Regions from separate parts of the Desulforamulus ruminis DSM 2154 genome, predicted to be linked through region 2. Evidence: riboswitches for the same ligand, from Rfam matches in the RefSeq annotation. Region 2 holds a riboswitch; each other region holds the start of a gene.

Region 1 (6,744 bases), 800 kb from region 2:
CCTCAATGTAGTCCTTTAATAGCTCCATTCTGCGAAAGCGTTCGATCATGGCGTCCGAGCAAAGATTTACGCTTCCGGCATCAATATAAATCGCCCTCTTGATCCTGCGTCCACCCGAGGCCTGCATCCCCCGCCAGTTTTTAAAAGCATCGGACACCAGGGCGTAAGCCGGGATAAAGGTAATGGTTTTATCGAAATTTTCCACCTTGACGGTATTTAGGGACAAGTCGATCACGATTCCATCCGCCGCATATTTCGGCATCTCAATCCAGTCGCCGATGCGTATCATATCATTTGAGGTCATCTGTATCCCCGCCACAAAGCCAAGGATTGAATCCTTGAAAACCAGGGTGGTAACGGCGGTCATGGCACCGATGCCACCCAGCAGCACCAGCGGACTTTCACCAATCAGACCGGCAATGATTACAATGAAGCCGATAATAAACACAGCCACCTTAATAATCTGCAGAAGCCCACGCATGGGCCTCACTTTAGAAATTTCGTAGGTTCTGTATATCTCATCGACAGCATTGATCAGCGCGTCTGCCACGCCCATCATGACGGCAACCGTATACACCAGCACGCCACGCATGATCAGTTCCTCGTACTTTGGAAAAGTACCCGCAAAGAGAGCGATAATAATGGGCGTCACAAGATGAGAAAGGCGTTGGAAAACCCTTTTTTCAAGTAAAATATCATCCCAGCTCGGCCTGCTCTTTTTGGCATAACTGGTGACAATTTTTAAGAGAATTTCCTTGGCAATAAGCCTTGATAACACGCAAATAATCCCTATGACCAGCAAAATTACGGCATTGGCGGCAAAATCGGCCATAGCGCCCTGACTTCCAAAGCGCTCTAGAAAGGCGATGATTTTAGTATACATGTCAGCACCTCCTTCTTTTCCCGCGTATTACATTCCAACTTATTTTAATGGAATGCCTCTCTGCTATCAAGCAAATGGGGTGACTTTTCTTTATGATTTTTTAATCTTTCATATGGAATAAAATTAATTGGTTAGTCCAATAACTTTTATAATTCCATAAGACCATAAGCTGAAAAGTAACAACTACTATAGGTTACGCACTTATATTCCTCTTTGGTCCTGTAGACAATAATTGTGCTGGGACTCCTTTAGTTCGCAGGCCATTATCTTAATAATCATGGGATAGCAAGAAAGTTATAAGTTTCTCTTAAATCCCCAACGCTTGAATAACCTTCTTTAAAATCCTGGCGGAATTCCTTAGCCCCTCCTCCTCTTCCACGGACATGGCAGGGGAATCACTTCGCTTCTTCCTCTCCCATTTATAATACAGGACATGCTTAAACAACACCCTTCTATATCATAAAGATGATCAACCAGTCCCGAAACCGTCAAGATAGAATTCTCATCCCTGATCACAGCTTCGCAGATGCGTTTCAGGACAAAGGCAATGGCAGGTTTTTGATTGCTGCCTGCCGTAAATATGATGATATGGGCATCCCGGCAGTCTTCAAAATCTCCGGCTATTACACCGGCAGGTTTCGTGAACACAGCGGCATCCCCCAGGTTCAGCGCCTCTCCCTTAGCCTTATCCTTATCGACATCAACCAAAACCAAATCACTGGCCAGCCCACTGGACATAATGGCAAAGGCCACCGACGCTCCAACCTGACCTGCCCCGATAATGGCTATTTTTACTCCCGTCTGGCTTTCCAAAAAAACACCCCCAGAGCTAAATGCAAAAATATTATTTCCCAATAAATCAATGCTATGTGAACAATTACCAAATATTGAGGGTGGACACATTTATGGAAAACCAGTAAAATAATTCATAACTTTACAAAAGAGGCCGAATCTCCGCGAAAACCGGAGTACGGGGGACAAATTTTACGGGGTGAATCCGCTGCCTTTTTACGGAGGTGTCTACAGGTGCGGTAGGGTGCCCTTCAACCCGAACCCGACAGCTAACCTCGAAGGCCAAAGGAGGGAAAAGGTTCCAATGAATTTTTTCGTCCGTTTTAAACGGATCTTTGTATCTGTCTGCGTTTTGGGAGTGCTCATTCCTGCAGCCATTGCTTATGCTGCCACTTATACGGTTGTTCCCAGTGACTCCCTGTCCGCCATCAGCCAGAAGCTGAACGTCAGTGTCGAGCAAATTAAGACCGCCAACGGACTTACCGGCGATTTTCTGGAAATTGGCCAAATATTGACCATTCCGGACCATCCGGCTGCCGGTTCTGCTGCTCCCGCCAATACCACCTATACCGTTAAACCGGGGGACAGTCTTCATGTCATCGCCCAAAAATATAACATTCGTCCCGAGGCCTTAATTCTAACCAATAGCCTCACGGGTAATTTAATCTACCCCGGACAGCAGTTAATCGTTCCCGTCGCCACTTCCCGCAGCGCCGGACCGGTGGCGGTAGAGGTGAGCAGGAGCGCCAAACGGCCGGTAATACCCTATACGGAAGAAGAACTGGACCTGCTGGCCCGTCTGGTTACTGCCGAAGCAGGCGGGGAACCGGTGGAGGCTCAAGTGGGAGTAGCTGCCGTGGTGATTAACCGGGTGCAGAGCAGTTCTTTCCCTAATACCATCTCAGAAGTCATTTATGCCCGTAATCAGTTTGGCCCGGTACAAAATGGTTGGATTAAACGCCCTGCCACATCCACTGCCCTGGAGGCCACTGAGAAAGCCCTGTACGGTGAAGATCCAACCAATGGCGCGTTGTACTTCTTTGATACTTCAACAAAAAATTCTTATTTACGTTCTCTCCCGGTACTGGCCAATTATGGTCATATGATTTATGCCAATACGAAATAGTTAGTGAATTAAAAACGGCACCCCACCAGGTGCCGTTTTATGTTACTTTTAAATTTAATTGAACTACCACAGGCAGGTGGTCTGAAGCATAGGACTGTAAAGTATTGGCTGAAACGACCTGCCAATGATGCGACACAAAAATAAAATCCAATTGTTCTTCCGGCTGCCAGGCCGGAAAAGTGCTAAATCCACCCGTAACCTCCGTGGCCTCCCTTAGGACGTTGGATAACGCGGCAAACTCCGGAGTATCCCGCCCGTCATTTAAATCACCCACCAGAATGGAAGGTTTCTCCGTGGTGGAAATGACTTGCAAAATTTCTTGTACTTGATCCATTCGTTCTTGTCGGTTTAATCCCAGGTGAGTGCAAAAAAAGGAGATCAATTCCTTACCCAACTTGATCTCAGTTTCCAATATCCCCCTTTGTTCACCCTGACTGGGTAATAAATGTCTTTTTACCCCGGTAATGGGCCAGAAGCTCAAGACTGCGTTACCATACTGGGACCAGGGACCCCATTTAAGATTTGGACCATAGGCCCAGTTCCTTCGCAAAATCTCTCCCAGCCTTCTGGGCTGATTGCAGCACCCACTGCGTGGAAGATACTTATCCACTTCCTGAACTCCGATTAAATGGGCTCTTGAAAAGGCAAGAACCGCAGCCGCACGGTTCAAATTCACCTTATCATCCATACCACGGCCATGACAAATATTGTAACTGACAACCCGAATGGTTTCCAATGATCATCACCCCGGCTAACTGAGGAGGACTCCGTTCGATATTTTTCTGGCTGTATTCAGGAGGTTGCACAGAGGATCCACTAAACCCCCGACATTCAGGCTGGGAGGAATATTGGCGGCTTTATGGGCCAGGTTTACCAGGCCCTTGTTGGCATCTTTTATCAAGAACCCTTCTGCAGCCTTTGGACTGATTAGAGAACATTCAACCAGTCCCCTGTCCGGCAACAATAATAGATTCCTATAATTTATAAATTGACTTAATTGTTCCCAAGTATCTTTTGGGAAACCAATAACGCTGATATTCCCATCATCCCACAGAATCTCCAGGGTCACCAGACAGCGGTTCAAAGATTTAATGATGACCAGATTCCAATCCAAATGATATTGAACATTTTCCCCCAGAGCCAAGCGTTCGCAATAACCAGCCATTTCATCCTTTAAGGCAGGAACCACAAGAAAACTCGTATCCGTTAGCGCACCGATGATTTTTGGGTATGCAATTGCTCCCCCCATAGCATTCCCCCATCCTGTCACTAATACTATGGTTAAGATATGCTATGCACTGCAAAACCGGGCTGTGACTGGTTTACCCCGATGGGAAAATTAATCCCTTCCCCGCCGGTTAAAGTCCTGGGCCCACCGGTTATATTCATCAAGCATTTTAGCTGCCTTGGGCCATAGCTCTCCTTCCGGGGCAAGTACCCGCACCGCAAAGCCCAGACCGGATACAAACCCTGCGGCTACACCCCTTTGATAATCGGGTCCGTGTTGATGTTCTCCGGAAGGTTTTTCATTGATTGCCGTGGTTTTTAGTTCCGTAAGCTTTCGCTGTAATACCTCTAATAAATAATCTTCCCTTTGCTGTTCATCCATTTGAATTAATTCCTTTTGTGTAACGATTTTTTCTCACACTCCTTAAAAGCTTGTCATGATTTTCCATTATATCAATTGGATAGACATTTTACACCCCTTTCCCGTCCAGGGCCTCCCCATTATAATTGTTTTCAGGAGGCGGTGTTATGGAAAAGGAATGGGAAATAATAGAAGAAATGATTGAGCTCACCGGAGAAAATGAAGCCTATTATTTATCCCAAGCCACAGCCCGCAATATTAAAATCCGGGGCAAGATGATCCGTTCCAGTGACGGAAAACTTTATCCGGTGCTGGTAAAAGCCATGTATCGCCCTGTCCAGTCCAAGACTGCACCGGACCAAGAAAATTTATGCTGGATACCCGTTAAACAATCTCCAAACCATTCCTCAAAGCCAACGAGCCAAAAATGGTATCATCCTCTTGTAAACTGGGCAAAAAGAATGATTCGCGCCTAACCGAATAATAAAAATAAATGCAATGCCCTTAATTCTAAATAGGCATTGCATTTTACGTTGTTAGGGATGGCAAAGGATTGGATACACCGAGGGTTCCCATTTATGAGCCCTGGACTTTCCGAAGTGCAGCATACATTTTATAGGCACAGCCCGTTCTAAGTTTCTGTCCTTCATCAATACGGACCAACTGCACTTTTCCATTTAAAATTTTAATTTTACCAATCAGTTTCGACATAATCTGCACCTCCTTCTTTTAATATTTTATTCCTTGTGAAAATAATAACAATACCTTTTAAAAAAATCAACCCACTCTCTTTTATTCGTAATTGTAAAATAAGTCACAACTTTCTTGGTAAACCTCTACTCTGAAATATGTAAATGTTCTATATTTTCCATTTTCAAATTTTTAAGCAAAAAAAAATAAACCCGGCTTATAGCCCGAGTTTACAGTATTTTTGAAAGATTCCACTATGCGCCTTTCACCTTCCTCAAAGCGGCATACATTTTATAACAGGAACCTGTTCTGATCTTTTTCCCATCACCAATTCGGATCAACTGTATTTTACCGTTTACAATTTTAATCTTTCCAATTAATTTAGACACTTTTTTACACCTCCAGGCCCTTGACTTGAGAAAATTATAACAATCCTTAATTGGATTGGCAATAACTTCTGTTTTAAGTTCAAATTGTAAAATAAATCACTTAATTCGAATACTGACTATTCCCTTCATTATGATTTTAAAACTTTTTGTAATATTCTTTCTCCCTCTTTTATAAACATGTAACAGTTGGACAAGGAGGTGAATTCCGTGAAAGTCGACAGAAACCTTTGGCGTGCTATTTTAAAGGATTTTTCCTGGAGCAATATTAAAAGAGTTCTTATTATGGATAACAGTCCCCATGGCGAATTCTCTTTAGAAAAACAAATTGAAGAGGCCAAGCAGGCCTGGCTTATCGCCCAAAGGCAAATGGATTGGGCCGATAAAGATTTGCTGGAATCCGCTATTTTATACACCACCACCTGCGAGAGGCGATATATGGGGCTGATGCAAAAAGCCAAAGCCCAGGGTTTTACCAGTTGGAAACAGTCCGATTTAACCGCTCCATCTCCATCTTCATCTCCCTCCGCCTGAACAGCAACGGTTTCATTTTGCCACGGCTAGTAGGAATAGAACACGCATTGAACGGATTATACGATTTGCACGGATATTAAATAAAAGATTTAAAAATCCGTGTGAAGCAGTGAAATCGTTAAATTCGTGTTCTATTATTTTTTAGACAAGAAGGAACTGTGCAAAACGAACCATACTGTGTTCATTCTGATATGCTCCCCATATGGTAGACAGGTTAAATAAAAAAACCGGCTATCATGAGGGGAGCATTTTAATGTCAAAAATAAATCAATACAAAGCAGCAGAGAAACTAGCAATACTACAGGAACTTGAAACAGGTCAGGCTACCTGTGTAGAGATAGCTAAAAAATATGATATTAGTGTGACTACCTTGGTTAAATGGCGACATCGATATGAATTGTACGGATATGAAGGGCTAGAAATAAAAACCCATTTTAATAAATATTCACCAGAACTTAAACTTCAAGCCGTTCAGGATTACCTTTCGGGCGAATACTCACAGTATCAAATTATAGATAAGTATAAAATAGCGAGTCGGACACAACTGGCAAGGTGGATTAACAAGTATAATAATCATAGCAGTTTTAAATCCTACCCATCGGAAGGAGCCAAGGCTATGACTAAAGGGCGCACTACCAGTTGGCAAGAACGGATTGAGATGGTCCTATACTGTCTTTCTCATAACCATGATTACCAAAACACCTCAGAGAAATATCAAGTTTCATACCAGCAGGTTTATCAATGG
Region 2 (6,744 bases):
ATCGCTCCAGGGCGTTCATGGACAGATGCCAGTGCTCCTTTGCCTGCCCGTAAATCACCACAAATTCGGGAAAGAATAAATAAGGAAAGCCGGTGCAGCTTTCATCAATGGAGAACAGCACTTCCAGCGCCCTATCAAAATCATCCGGCAGAAATTGCCCCAAGATTTTTGCAATCCGGCCCATGCGGGCTTTCAAAGGAAGCGTCTCCCAGGGCCAAGCCATCACCGCTGCGGTGAAACCCTCCACGTCAAAGCCATCCTGCACTGCCCGTACTTTTTCGCCAAAACCAGATAAAAACTCTAGGGTGTAAATGTCCTTTAAAGGTTCGCCCACGGTACCCTCCTGAGAATTGTAATTCAGATCTTGTTTTTTAATATGTATTCATAGTATAAGCTATAAAACCTGACAAAGTTATGTCATGTTTTATAACCGATAGGCAATATTTTTAACCACAACTTAAAAAAGTTAGATAGGTATTAAAAGAAAGCTAAAATTGTATTAATTTGCTCTTGCTTCCCATAATGTAATGAGTTATAATAGTCCTTGTCGGTGGAGACAAGTCTCCCAAGATAAAACATTTGCGGCAGTGGCGGAATTGGCAGACGCGTAAGATTCAGGTTCTTATGCCCGTTAGGGTGTGGGGGTTCAAGTCCCTTCTGCCGCACCAAGTAAAAACACCTGGTTACTTAAACCTAGGTGTTTTTCTTTATGCTTTACCGCATTACGTTACATCCACCCCGCCCTGCCCGGCTCTGATTTTGCTGTTGATCGCCTCAACCAGAAACATGGTGGAAAAAACATGATAGATCTCTCCAATAACCCCTTCCAAAGACCCTTCCTTATCCTTTAAGGAAGCGTTAAGTACCATTTCTAAAGCATATTGCCGCTCCATTCTTCTAACAAATTCTTTAACAATCCGCTCCCTGGTTTCACTGTCCGCAATTTCGGTCCAGTTTTGTTCCGGGTTTGCCTCAAGACCGGTCATTTCTTTAATTAAAGATAAAAAAACCTGATGGATTTTTACAAAAGACGGCTTTTCAAGATTACCGATTTTCATGGTTCATCCCTCCGCTGATCTGCTTGTACTTCCATTCCATTATCCATTATAAATGAACCGGTCCTAATTGCAAGGTTCAATACAAACATAAAACCCGGCTACTGCCGGGTAAGAAATTACCATTTCGTAATTTCAGGACATTTCATTTTCAATAAGTTAAAAGAAAAGGGTGCAAAATATCTCTCTTTATTGCTGCAGTTTTCATTATTACAAACCAGTGCTGGAATGGATTCTGCGTAACAGGTTTGCACATCTTTTTCAACTTTAACGTTAATTAGTTGCTCAACCAGCAGTTCTCCACATACCGGACATGATTTAATAAAATGGGTCATCTTCGTATCCCTCCTGAATTTATGTAGTCGGTAACAGAAGGTACAGGCACTAATTGTAAACACATTCAGTATTTAATGAGCTAATTATATACCTATTAAAATATTTTTTCAATATGTTATAACATTATTCATTTTTTATTATGTCACATTTAAGAGCTTACTCCAGCTCAGGACTCAGACCTTACCCTAGGCCTTGCAACCCGCACCCCTTGAGCAAAAAGAATGGACTCCTGTAGTAGAACCAGGAGCCCATTTAGAAAGGCAACCCCTTACCTTTCTATGGGTGTCGGTTTGTCCAGTGGTTTTGTTGACACCTTTGCCCGTTTACCTTTCCGCGCATCCCACAAGCGACGGGTGGGTCTTTCTCTTTAGCATTTCCCCTGAAAAAATATATATCCGATTATTGAACCGCCTGGGGGGTAATCCTTGGACTGTATTCAGCTAGGTTAGGATAAAATGCAATATCGTTCACTCTAAAAATGCTCTTATGTTTCGTTAACAGTGTTTTTAACGGGTATCTCTCGGCTGTATCAATGACAACCACTCTTTTCAGGTTCTGATTCCGGGTCATGGCTTTACGAAACATCCAATTAGACCGAAAGTCTGTGGGAGGAAAGGAATAACCGATGATAATAATTTCCGAGGCTTTCTCTAGAGCCCTTCGGGCCTGCCCCCATAATTTCGGTATAAAGGGCACCGACTGATAATTCTTCATTAAGGTAGGCGGAATAATGACCCGGCTTAAACGCTGGCAGCAATTTCGGGTCATGCAATTTAGCATATTGGCCATTCCGTTAATAATTAAACTCTGTCCTGCAACACCATCGTGCTGGTAGGTAAATAGCCGGCCGCACCGGGGGCAATAGAGCCAGTTTAGGGAACCGTGCAGCTTTAGTAATTGAATGTTGGAAGAAGGTTGCGCCGGTCCGGTCGCTTCATGTCTCCACAATTCTCCCTGCTCCTTCTCTCTGGCGGAGGGCTGCAAATTATTACAGGGAATCCCGTATCCGTCCCGGGTATGCCAAAAGACGCGGGCATCCTTTCGGTTTAACAGGGCGTAATCCATCAGCAGCTCATAGTTAAAGGATATAACCGTATCCTCCGGTTGCAGGGATTCCGCAATTCTTTGGTAGTGCGGGCAGGGGGTTCCGTACAAAATTTTATCAAAGGTTAAGGCCATTAATAAAAGGAATTCTTCATAGGCTTGTACAAGGCGGCCTTGTCCCGCAGTATCCTCCTGGAGTTCAATATTGAGCAGGGTCAATACCTCTTCCATATCCAGATCGGAGCGGGCTATTTTATCTTTGGAAATGCCCCAGAATTCCTCAATGAAAGCAAAAATATGCCGGTATTTCAAGTTTTCATCACCGAAGTACCGGTTTTTGACCTGGTGGATATTCATCACCCGCATGGCCTTTTGAAAAAAGTTTTTAGCTACGGGGCTTGTTTCACCCAGGAAAGATCCCGTATAAGCCGCACTGGCCCCTGCTCCTAATACATATACCTTGGTCATGTATTTATTATGATGCACTCACCAGGAAAATAACCAGACTCTCTTAGGGCATTGTTTCCCTTTGTCAGGAAAACACATACCGGAATATTTGTCCGATCATAAAAAATGCCGTCAAGTAACAAACCCCCATGCCCACCCGGGTATCCAAAGAAGAATCTTTGTTTCCCAACCAGGTGAGAACTTCATCGGTAAAATCAAAATTGGAGGAGGATTCCAAAGGGAGGACGGTTCCCGGAGGGATAAAACCCCCATTGAATTCAACACTTTTAATCATGTTTAACACCACCGAACATTTGTTTTGTTGTGATTTTATACCAAACATTCGTTCTTGTCAATCATAAATTTGCTTCGGAAAAAAATTTTATCTGCTGAACCAGCGCAAAATAAAAGGGCTGCGCAAAAAGAACACAGAATCGTTCCTTTTACGCAGCTCATTATTTTATAAAAGATAAATTGGGGACGCTTTCTGGTTTACCGCAGTCTTATAAGCTAACCGCTGACGGAATAGGGAATAACTCGTTTTTCCCAGGTACGGATCGTTACATGATCATTTTTATTTTCTAGAATATACTGGGGTAGGATCGGCGTTTTTCCATAACCATTGGGGGCGTTGATAATGTAAGTGGGTACCGCCAGACCGGAGGTAAACCCTCTCAATTGTTCCATAATGTTAATACCGTCTTGCACCCCGGTGATAAAATGCCGGGTACCCTTCACCGCTTTCGCATGAAAAATGTAATAGGGTTTCACCCGAATGCGCAAGAGGCTGTGGTTTAACCGCTTCATGACATGGGGATCATTGTTGATGTCTTTCAACAAAACCGCCTGGTTACCCAGCACAACTCCGGCCTTTATCAGCATATCGCACGCTTTCTTGGCCTCAGGAGTCACTTCCAGGGGATGATTAAACTGAGTATTCATGTAAATGGGCGGGTGCTTCTCCAGCACGGAGCATAGCTGGGAAGTAACCCTTTGGGGCATGGTCACCGGTATCCGGCTGCCAATCCGTTTGATTTCAACATGGGGGATATTGTCAAGCTCGGTTAACAGCCAGTCCAACTGCTTGTTGGATAGGAGCAACGCATCTCCCCCGGTTATTAAAACGTCCCTGATTTCGGGATTTTCTCTGATGTACCGCAGGGAAGCCTCCAGCACTTGCCTGGGCTTATGAACATCAATATCTCCGATGTTCCTGCGTCTCTGGCAATGACGGCAATACATGGCGCACTGATTGGTTACGTTGATAATTAAGCGGTCCGGGTAACGACGGGTAATACCGGCCGCAGGAGAAGTAAACTCCTCTCCCATGGGATCTTCCTTGCCGTAGCGGTCAAGAATCTCCAGGCCGCTGGGGATAGCCTGGCGCCAAACCGGGCCTTCTTTTCCGCCGGCAATGGCAAGGGCTAAATAATAGGGCGAAACAGCCCAGCGGAACTGACGGCCTACCTTTTCGATATCGTTAAATTCGTCGGATTCCAGGCGAACCAACCGGCTTAAAATTCTGACATCTCTAATCCGGTTGGCCATCTGCCAGCGCCAGTCATTCCACTGTTCCTCAGTGGCATTAAAATACTCCAGCAACTCACTTTTTGCCTTGGTGTATTCTCCTTGGATTTCAAACCCGTCCGGTATACTTTTTTTCTGCTCCAGGTATTCTGTAATTTGATCCTTTAATTCTGCCGCCCTTCTAAGGGCAATGTCCCTTTTCTCCCATTCTAACTGCTGTTCGTCCTGCCACATCTTTACAGACATACTATCCCATCCTTTCCTTCATGCTTACGAAGTTAGCTGACGGGTTCGGGTCGAAAGGAAACCCTACCTATTAACATAGGATTCACCCCGGAATTGGTTCCTCCGCTTCCGATCACGGAATTAAGCATATTTTTCCAGGCAACGTCATGTTTTTATAAAGTTGCCACAACTCATTATATCATGCAAGTTGTTTTGAATTCAACATAAAAAAGATGCCTTAGCACCTTTTTTATAAATCATATTCTAATGTTTATTAAACTCTTACTAATCCTTTTTTACAGGAGGCGCTTAAAGTTCCAAAGATGGTAATAATATCGCCGCCTTCAATCACATTTTTTGAAGTAGGATTAACAATTTCGCCCACATCTTTTCTTTGAATAGTCAAAACACGGCTCTGATCGCACAGTTCCAATTGGGAAAGATATTTTCCCACCAGCGGGGATTCGGGTAATACTTTCCACTCTTCAATTTTGTTAAATCTTGATTCCACCTGAAGGGTATGCTCCATTAATTCCTCGATCAACTTGGATATTTCTTCATTTAATTGATCCCGTTTCTTGACCAAATCATACAACTGTTCATGCAAACCCTGGAGCACCCGTCTTTGACCAAAGTCCTCCAAATATTTCTGCGCCGCGTCAAGGGACTTAACAGCCACTCCCACCCCTGGTGTAACTTGAACAATTCCTGCTTCCTGCAACAAAATCAAAGCCCGGCGAATGGTCTCCGGCGAAACATTATACTTCCCCGCCAAAGTTGACCGGCCAAATATCTTTTGGCCCTCTTGATATTCTCCCCTTACGATCCTGTCCGCAATGTCCGCGGCAATGTTCATGTACTTGGCTAAATGAACCTCTCCACTCTGCAAGATAAAAACCTCCGAAAAATTTTTGTCTGCGTTTATATTATAACTTCATTCCTATTATAACTTCATTCCGAAAAATTCATAGGGGTTAACAAAAAAAACAGCCTGTTCTCAACTTAACAGGCTGTTTTTGGCCATTAAAAGTATAAATCTCTGGCCCCTTGCTCAATTTGTTTTAACCGGTCTTCAGTAATCCTGCGAATTTCCGGACTTTTAATTTCTTCCAGATGACGGCGGATGGTCTCATCTCCCAGTTCCCTGGTTTCCGGAGAGGCATAGTCCAACAGGTATTCTTTAAAGGTGAGAATGGCGTTGGGCTGGCATACGTTTTGAATTTCCCCGTTTTTAGCCAGTGCCATAAAGCGGTCCCCGGTGCGGCCTTTACGGTAACAGGCGGTACAGTAGCTGGGCAGCCAGCCGGACTGACAAACCGAGTTCAGAACTTCATCCGGGCTGCGGTGATCATCCACGGCAAACTGCGGCGGTGTATCGTCACAACAGCAGTCGGTTTTTCCATCGGCCAAACAGGCCAGACGCTCGGCCTCTTTTTTATATCCTCCCACCCCGGTACAGGAACCGGCGGAAATCTGAGAGATGCCGTAATTGAGCAGCATATCCCGGTATTGGGGACTTTCCCGGGTGGAAATAATCATGCCCGTATAGGGAACCGCCAAACGGAGAATGGCAACCAGTTTCATAAACTGTTCGTCATTTACCAAATAAGGATAACTGTCGTAATCAACCCCTTGGGCCGGACGGATGCGGGGTACGGAAATGGTATGGGGTCCCACGCCGAAACGTTCTTCCATGTGCTGGGCATGCATAATCTGAGCCATAACCTCGAATTTATAGTCATAAAGTCCATAAAGTACGCCAAAGCCTACATCATCAACACCGGCCATCATAGCCCGGTCGTGGGCGGTTGTGTGCCAGTCATAATCGGCTTTGGGGCCGCTGGGATGCATCTTCTTATAAGTCTCCCGGTGGTAGGTTTCCTGGAACAGAATATAAGTGCCGATACCTGCTTCTTTAAGTTTTTTATACTCTTCAATGGTGGTGGCGGCAATGTTTACGTTGCAGCGGCGAATGCTGCCGTTTTCAAATTTGATGCTGTAGATGGTGTTGAGACATTCCAAAACGTAATCAATGGGGCATTCACCCGGGTGCTCACCGGCTTCCAGAGCCAGTCTTTTATGACCCATGGATTCCAATACCTTTACTTCC
Region 3 (6,744 bases), 770 kb from region 2:
ATTGCATTACCTTGGCTGATAATATGCTGGAAACCGTAGCAGATGACTCCGACGATGCTAAAACTTTTACAGCTATTGCTAAAGGGGAATGGACCTTTGCTACCGGAGAAAATGAGTTAGCCCTGGAAAAGGCGACAGCCAGCAGCAAAAATACGGTTGTACTTCAGTTCAATGAAACTCTTCAGAAAGGTGAAGACTTTAGTTCCAGCGGGGCCGGAATTCACATTTTGAAGGGGCATAAGGAACTGGATATCGACGCAGCGGGGATCTCCAAGAATAAGCTGACCGTTACCTTGGATGCAGACGACAGCCTTGAAGACGGTGAAGACTATAAGGTATGGATCGGCGAGGGTGTGATTGATTACTTTGCAATGAACGAAGATGACGCTTTAACCTTTGAGTACCAAGAATAAATAAACGGCACCTTTACGGTGCCGTTTATTTATTCCTGAAGCAGGTCTGTATTTTCAGGAAGTTTTTCATACTTAAACCCCGGAAATCTCTCCGGGGTTTTATAAGCTAGGGAATAATTCTGTTGGCTCCGCGGTAATTTTTAGACCAGTAGCTGTCGGCGAGGGAATCAATCCGGACACCCCTGGAACTGGAAGAGTGAATAAATTGATTATTACCGATATAAATACCGGAATGGTTAATTCCGCTTCCTCCAGTATTAAAGAACACCAGGTCTGCGGGTTCCAATTGTTCCTTCTTAATGACAGTACCGGCGTTGTATTGCCCGGCAGCAGTATGGACCAAATCAATATTAAAATTTTTAAAGACATAACGTACGTAACCGGAGCAGTCAAAACCTGCGGGGCTCTCTCCACCTGAACGATATTTGGACCCGATCAGTGTCTTGGCAAAATCCAGTACAGCGGTAATTCTGCCGCCCCCTCTGGAAACCTGCTGTTGGGATTGATTGGCAGACGAACGAACAGACTGATTTACTGAGTCCGGCAGGTTTAAAACCTGGCCAACGCTAAGATTGTCGCTAGTTAATTGATTGATTTGCTTTAAAGCCTCTACAGTAGTTCCATTCCGGTTGGCAATAGCCCACAGGCTATCTCCCTGGGCTACGGTAACTTGTGCCGCGTAGGCGGAACCCGTTCCTAGAACCGTTGCCAGACATACGGAAGCAACCAGTAAGGAAAGTTTCCTCCTTATTGACAAACGCTCTTTCCCCCACTTTCTACTCCTACGGGGTTAGCTGACGGGTTCGGACCGAAAGATAGCCCGCTACCAACAGGTAGTTCACCCCCAAAATAACGGTTCCCCCGTTTCCTCAAAATAGAAATTAGGCGCCCATTTTATATTTTATTAGCTATTTCGCCATTTGTTTCCAGTTTCCTGCTTAAAAAATGAGATTTATTCTTTTTTCTCTAAAATAGGTCCTTTTTCCTATAAAAGAAGGTTATTCATATTTTCCCCTGATTTTGGAAACAATCATCCTAGGAGAGTGCTTAAATGACCTTAACCCATGCTACATGGAACTGCGCCAAAGTAATGTTGGCTCTGACCCTGCCCTTTCAGGCGGTTATCCCCAATCAGCAGAGAGATACGCACCATTTTTGCAACCGGCAGGCCATTGAAATCCTTAAGCAGGACGGTTTTCACAAAGAAGCAAAGCTCGCTCATTCCTATCTATATGCCATGGATCGTGGTTCGGTCTGGTGTGACAGGGGATTTAAAAATATCAGCCATTATTATGATTCGCGGGAGGGAACCGGCCTTTGGCGCGGTCCCGACGCATCAACGGAATGCCTGCAATATTTTAACCGCGCACTTAAAAAGTGGCAGCGGGGTTATTATAAGGAAGCCTTTTTTTATCTGGGCGCAGCCTGCCATATCGTTCAGGATTTATGCGTGCCTCATCACGCCAGGGGACAGGTTTTAGGAGGTCACAAATTTTTTGAAGATCGGGCCAGAGATCAATACGAGAATTACTCCCTTTATTCCGGTGGAATTTATCATTTGTCAGACCGCCCGGAGGACTGGGTCAGAAAAAATGCTTCCTTTTCCTCGGACTTTCTTTCGCAAGTGACGGATAACAGACCTCTATCCGTCATCGATGAGACCATTCAAATTTTATTAAAAAGGGCCCAGAGAACCACTGCCGGGTTCCTGCAATTTTCTATTCATCATATGAAGATATAAGTAAAACCCCGCCACAGCGGGGTTTACTTATATTACAGTTTAATCAAACAAACCCAGGCCGCTCAGCAACACAATCACGATGGCCACCGGCACCACAAACCGGACGACTAACCAATATCCTTGAATCAGCCTCTTGTTATTCAAGCTCCCGGAGTTGGATATTTCATCGGCTATATCCCACCGGCTTAGCTTCCAGCCGGCAAAAAGAGCAATGGCTAGACCGGTAATGGGAAGCAACAAGTTGGAACTGGTATAATCATAAAGATCAAACAAGGTCTTACCAAACAGGTGGAAATCTGCCAACAGGCTGTTGGAAAGAGTAGCCGTACTTCCAATCAGGGCCATCCCCAGGGCGGTAACCACCGTGGCTCTTTTTCTGGACCAATTTCTTTCCTCACGCAAGTAAGCAACCGGCACTTCAAAAAGCGAGATCATGGCACCGGTGGCGGCGATGGAACTTAAGATAAAGAAAAGCGTCAGGAACACCTGTCCGAAGGGCATGGAATTAAATACCATGGGAATGGTCATAAAGAGCAATTTAGCACCATCTGTAGGACTAAAACCAAAGGCAAAGACCGCCGGGAAAATAGCCATGCCGGCCATCATGGAAACCACAGTATCGGCCAAGGCAACCTTTACCCCGGTGCCGATCAGGTTTTCCCCTTTGCCAATATAACTGCCGTAAGTAATCATGGCACCCATACCTACAGACAGTTTAAAGAAGGCCAGACCCATGGCCGCTAAAACCGTAGCCCCGGTAATTTGGGCAAAGTCGGGTTTAAAGAGAAAGGCCAGTCCTTCACTGGCTCCGGGTAAAGTCAGGGCCCGGATATCGCAGATCAGCAATAAAACAAACAAAATAGGCAGCAGGGTTTTGGTCATCCGTTCAATGCCGTTCTTAACTCCTGCCAAAATTACGGCACCGGTTACAATCAAAACAATCCACTGCCAGATTAAAGGGGACCAAACACTGCTGACAAAGGTGTTAAAGGCCTGCTCGGATACCTTTGGATCCGCAGTCATTAACCCCCCGCCAATGGCTTTAAAAATATAAGCATATACCCAGCCGGCCACCGAGGTATAAAAAGCCATAATCAAAAAAGCAGCCACTGCACCGGAAAGTCCGGCAAAAAACCAGGGGGTGGACGGAGCCAATCTTTTAAAGGACCCTACTGCTGCGGCATTGGAACGGCGGCCAATGACAAATTCGGAAATCATAACGGGCAATCCAATTAAACAGACACATAATAAATAAATAAGAATAAATGCGGCACCGCCATTTTGACCGGTAATGGTAGGAAATTTCCAAATATTCCCCAACCCCACCGCAGATCCCAAGGTCGCGGCAATAACCCCCAAGGTAGAACCAAAACCTTCTCTGCTGGAAAACTGTGTTTGAGTTCGACTTGCTTCTCTCATCTTCCTATCCTTTCTTTCTTTTAACTTAACCTGCTTGTTTCGGCATCTGCAATGGGTTAGTCATTTTAAACTGTTTAAGTTATTGACTATTTAAAACACTGCAGTATGACCAAATATGACATTTTATAGACAAGCCTTATTTTAATATAGATTTAATGTAAGAACCAGTACCAATCTTACATAATCTTTACTCTTTTTGGCAAAATATTTTATTTTAAAACCTGAAACACTTTTAAATTGCATCCGTCTTATTGGATGAAATATGCTTGATAGCCTATTTTTATTAGGAGGAAGTTTGAAACATTGTAGTATAAGCAGCCACCGGAAAAAGGGCGCAACAAACTAAGCGTCCAAAGGCGGCGAAAAATTAGAGGGAACGGCTATTGTGTAGGAACTGAAACAAGGTAACCTTGTCGCTGCAAGATAAAAATCGCCTGATCAACAGAAACTTCGCGGTGAACCGGGGGTCTATCCTCTTTGTGGTAAAGTTCCTGGTTGTACGGCTCGCTCTTTTTTAAAATGTTGTAGATGGCAGTCAGCAGCATTCTGGCAATAGCGATAATCGCTTTTTTGTGACCGCGGCGCTTTTTTAGAGAAATGTAACGGTTCCGGATTTCCGGGTTCTGCTTGGCGCGAATCGCACAGAGTGCACATTGTACGAGTAGCGGCTTGATGTAAGCCCCAGCCCGGTTGATTCTGGTGGTTTTCTTCTTAGCGGGGCTCTCGTTGTTCTGCGGCGTAAGCCCGGCCCAAGAGCATAAATGCTTGGAGCTGGGGAACACGGACATATCCACTCCGATTTCCGAGATAATGCCGATGGCGGCAAAGGATTGGATACCCGGGACCGTCAGGACAAGGTTGAGTTGAGGGAGATACTTTTCAGCAATGGAAAGGATGAGGGATTCCAGATTCAACTTGCACCGTTCGAGATTGTCCATGTGGGAACGGATGATGCGTAGCTTTTCAGCTTGCTCAGCGCACATCTCTCCGTCCACAGCAGCGAGGACTTGCTCATCGGTAGCCTTCATTCCCTTGGTACGAAAAGCGGATACGTCTGTCATTTTCTCGGATGGCTTTTCCAAAAGCCGAGAGGTAATCGCAGAGGCGGCTTTACCGAACACATCGGAGAATACATCATCCAGCTTGATGTTCGAGACGGTCAGACAATTCTGCGCCCGGTTTTTCTCTCCGCTGGTGAAACTGGTGAGCTTCCAGCGGTATCGCACCAAGTCCCGGAGCTGGCGTATGTCGGCAGGTGGAATGAAGCTGCCGGAAACCAAGTCGTGCTTGAAGATGTCGGCAATCCACTTGGCATCTTTCTTGTCGGTCTTCTTCCCCCGAATGGCCTTAACGTATTTGGGATGGGCAAGGACGATTTTGCATGTTGGCTCCAGTATGTTGTAAATGGGTATCCAATACTTTCCGGTGGATTCCATACAAACATCACAGCAGCCGTTTTCGGAAAGCCATACGGCACAACGTCGCAGGTCCCCTGTAAAGGTAGAGAACCGTTTGCTCTTATAGGCGGTAACGCCTTGGCCATTGGTGGAGGCGATACAAGCTACAAGAAAGGACTTGTGGACATCCACATCCCACAGCAGATAGGGTAAACGATTTTGAGCATAACACATCCCCTCGAAACAGTATTTAAGGGAACAAGCAGGGACTGGGCGCTCACTGAAAGATTGAAGTAGTCCGTCTCTCCAAAGATAAGTTTACAGGGTTCAAAGCCCTACTCATTTGTGCTTGAAAGAGCTCCCGGCACACATAAATATACGGTCTAGCCTTCGGCTGTGCACACTCACCTCCACGTGCTCTGTAGTGTGCCTGTTTCCTCAAGCACATTCTAACAAATTACGACCAGCTGCGTTAGAGGCATCGGTTTCATTTCTCTTTTGTGCCTTGCAGCGCAGCGGAAAGGTATGGTCATAAATATGAAGAAAATCCTTGCATCCCTAATTGCTTTTATTCTATTCATCTCCCTTTTAAGCGGGTGTGCTGCCAATAAAACAACCCTTCAAAAAAAGGAAGCAGAGTCAACCGGGCTGGAAAAATTTCAGGCCACTGCCAACATGCAAATTCTACAGTCCACCAGGGAAACACTCGGCAGCGACGGTAAAACGGAACAAATTATTTTATACAGTGAACAATCCCCTAACGGCATGCCCCAATCCTGGTCCCTGGTGGTGGATGACATTGAAAAAATTAAACTCTCCCCGGAAGAGGGCCTTTATGGCTTTGCGGAAGTAAAATTTGAGGATGTGGACGGGGACGATATAAAGGAAGTTTTATTTTACCGCCAGTCCACCGGAAGCGCCGGGGCTAGAGGATTAACCATTTATAAAACCGGCGGAAAGGACTGGCAGCAACTTTTTTCCGTAAACGATCCCTTTGATTTTGATGATATGGAAGGTAAAAGGTACGAGGTCAAATACCTGGGTGACTATTATGTTCGTTTCGAAGATCGGCAAACCGGGCTGAAAACCACCATTGCCCTGGATGCGGAAGAATACCAAGGGCTGGAGGATATGTTAAAAGAAATTTCCACCTGGGTAGATCCCATTGCCGAATATAGTTTGGTGGATTATGACGGGAACGGTGTAAAAGAAATTATCACTATTCAAAGGGTTATTGGTATCGCCCATGCAGATACCCTGGCCTTTTTGAAAACCACTTATAAATTGGAACAAGGCCGCTATAAGGCCGTCACCTTATCCCTTACGGACGTCAATGATAAGCCCTTGGCTGAGGTTAAATTGTAAAAGCAAAGGAGCAGGCCAACAGCCCGCTCCTTTGCTTTTACAATTCCAGCCGCCAGCCATGTTCCTTTAGCCACTGCCGGTATTTTTTGTATTCGGGACATACACTCTGCACCAGATCCCAGAATTTTTTGGAGTGGTTCATTTCTATCAGATGGGCCAGTTCATGGGCCACCAAATAATCAACAACGGCTAAAGGAGCCATAACCAGACGGTAGTTAAAATTTAAATTGCCCTGGCCGGAACAACTGCCCCACCGGGTTTTCTGGTCCTTAATAAAGAACTGGTTATATTCCACGTTCATCTTTCTTTTTAAAATATCTAACCGCTGACTGAGGATTTCCTTGGCCTTTGTTCTAAACCATAATTCCAAAAGGTCCCTCACTTTGTGACCATAATGCTGGGGCAGCAT

What was found. Region 2 has a riboswitch for cyclic di-AMP ahead of eam (glutamate 2,3-aminomutase). Riboswitches for the same ligand answer to the same signal wherever they lie in the genome.
Region 1: linked by a shared signal. The riboswitch ahead of DESRU_RS04275 (LysM peptidoglycan-binding domain-containing protein) and the one ahead of eam (glutamate 2,3-aminomutase) in region 2 are both predicted to bind cyclic di-AMP.
Region 3: linked by a shared signal. The riboswitch ahead of DESRU_RS04425 (C40 family peptidase) and the one ahead of eam (glutamate 2,3-aminomutase) in region 2 are both predicted to bind cyclic di-AMP.

The regions. Positions count from the first base shown of each region.
Region 1 covers NC_015589.1:861,877-868,620, reverse strand. The annotation lists gene DESRU_RS04285 (mechanosensitive ion channel family protein) at 1-883, opposite strand, end outside; gene DESRU_RS04280 (lactate/malate family dehydrogenase) at 1,241-1,696, opposite strand; cyclic di-AMP (ydaO/yuaA leader) riboswitch at 1,818-1,973, shown strand; gene DESRU_RS04275 (LysM peptidoglycan-binding domain-containing protein) at 1,980-2,801, shown strand; gene DESRU_RS04270 (endonuclease/exonuclease/phosphatase family protein) at 2,839-3,537, opposite strand; gene DESRU_RS04265 (hypothetical protein) at 3,553-4,050, opposite strand; gene DESRU_RS04260 (hypothetical protein) at 4,141-4,410, opposite strand; gene DESRU_RS19755 (hypothetical protein) at 4,557-4,865, shown strand; gene DESRU_RS21440 (hypothetical protein) at 4,966-5,100, opposite strand; gene DESRU_RS21435 (hypothetical protein) at 5,334-5,468, opposite strand; gene DESRU_RS04250 (hypothetical protein) at 5,676-5,999, shown strand; gene DESRU_RS21085 (helix-turn-helix domain-containing protein) at 6,253-6,744, shown strand, end outside.
Region 2 covers NC_015589.1:1,663,275-1,670,018, reverse strand. The annotation lists gene DESRU_RS08360 (DNA alkylation repair protein) at 1-334, opposite strand, end outside; tRNA gene DESRU_RS08355 (tRNA-Leu) at 582-668, shown strand; gene DESRU_RS08350 (hypothetical protein) at 723-1,058, opposite strand; gene DESRU_RS08345 (hypothetical protein) at 1,175-1,390, opposite strand; gene DESRU_RS08340 (SIR2 family protein) at 1,791-2,903, opposite strand; gene DESRU_RS08335 (hypothetical protein) at 2,968-3,225, opposite strand; gene eam (glutamate 2,3-aminomutase) at 3,393-4,655, opposite strand; cyclic di-AMP (ydaO/yuaA leader) riboswitch at 4,662-4,792, opposite strand; gene DESRU_RS08325 (winged helix-turn-helix domain-containing protein) at 4,909-5,523, opposite strand; gene hydG ([FeFe] hydrogenase H-cluster radical SAM maturase HydG) at 5,658-6,744, opposite strand, start outside.
Region 3 covers NC_015589.1:891,079-897,822, reverse strand. The annotation lists gene DESRU_RS04430 (S-layer homology domain-containing protein) at 1-413, shown strand, start outside; gene DESRU_RS04425 (C40 family peptidase) at 520-1,170, opposite strand; cyclic di-AMP (ydaO/yuaA leader) riboswitch at 1,177-1,311, opposite strand; gene DESRU_RS04420 (zinc dependent phospholipase C family protein) at 1,465-2,154, shown strand; gene DESRU_RS04415 (sodium-dependent transporter) at 2,194-3,573, opposite strand; partial or broken gene DESRU_RS04410 (IS110 family RNA-guided transposase) at 3,954-5,197, opposite strand; gene DESRU_RS04405 (hypothetical protein) at 5,508-6,335, shown strand; gene DESRU_RS04400 (M48 family metallopeptidase) at 6,373-6,744, opposite strand, start outside.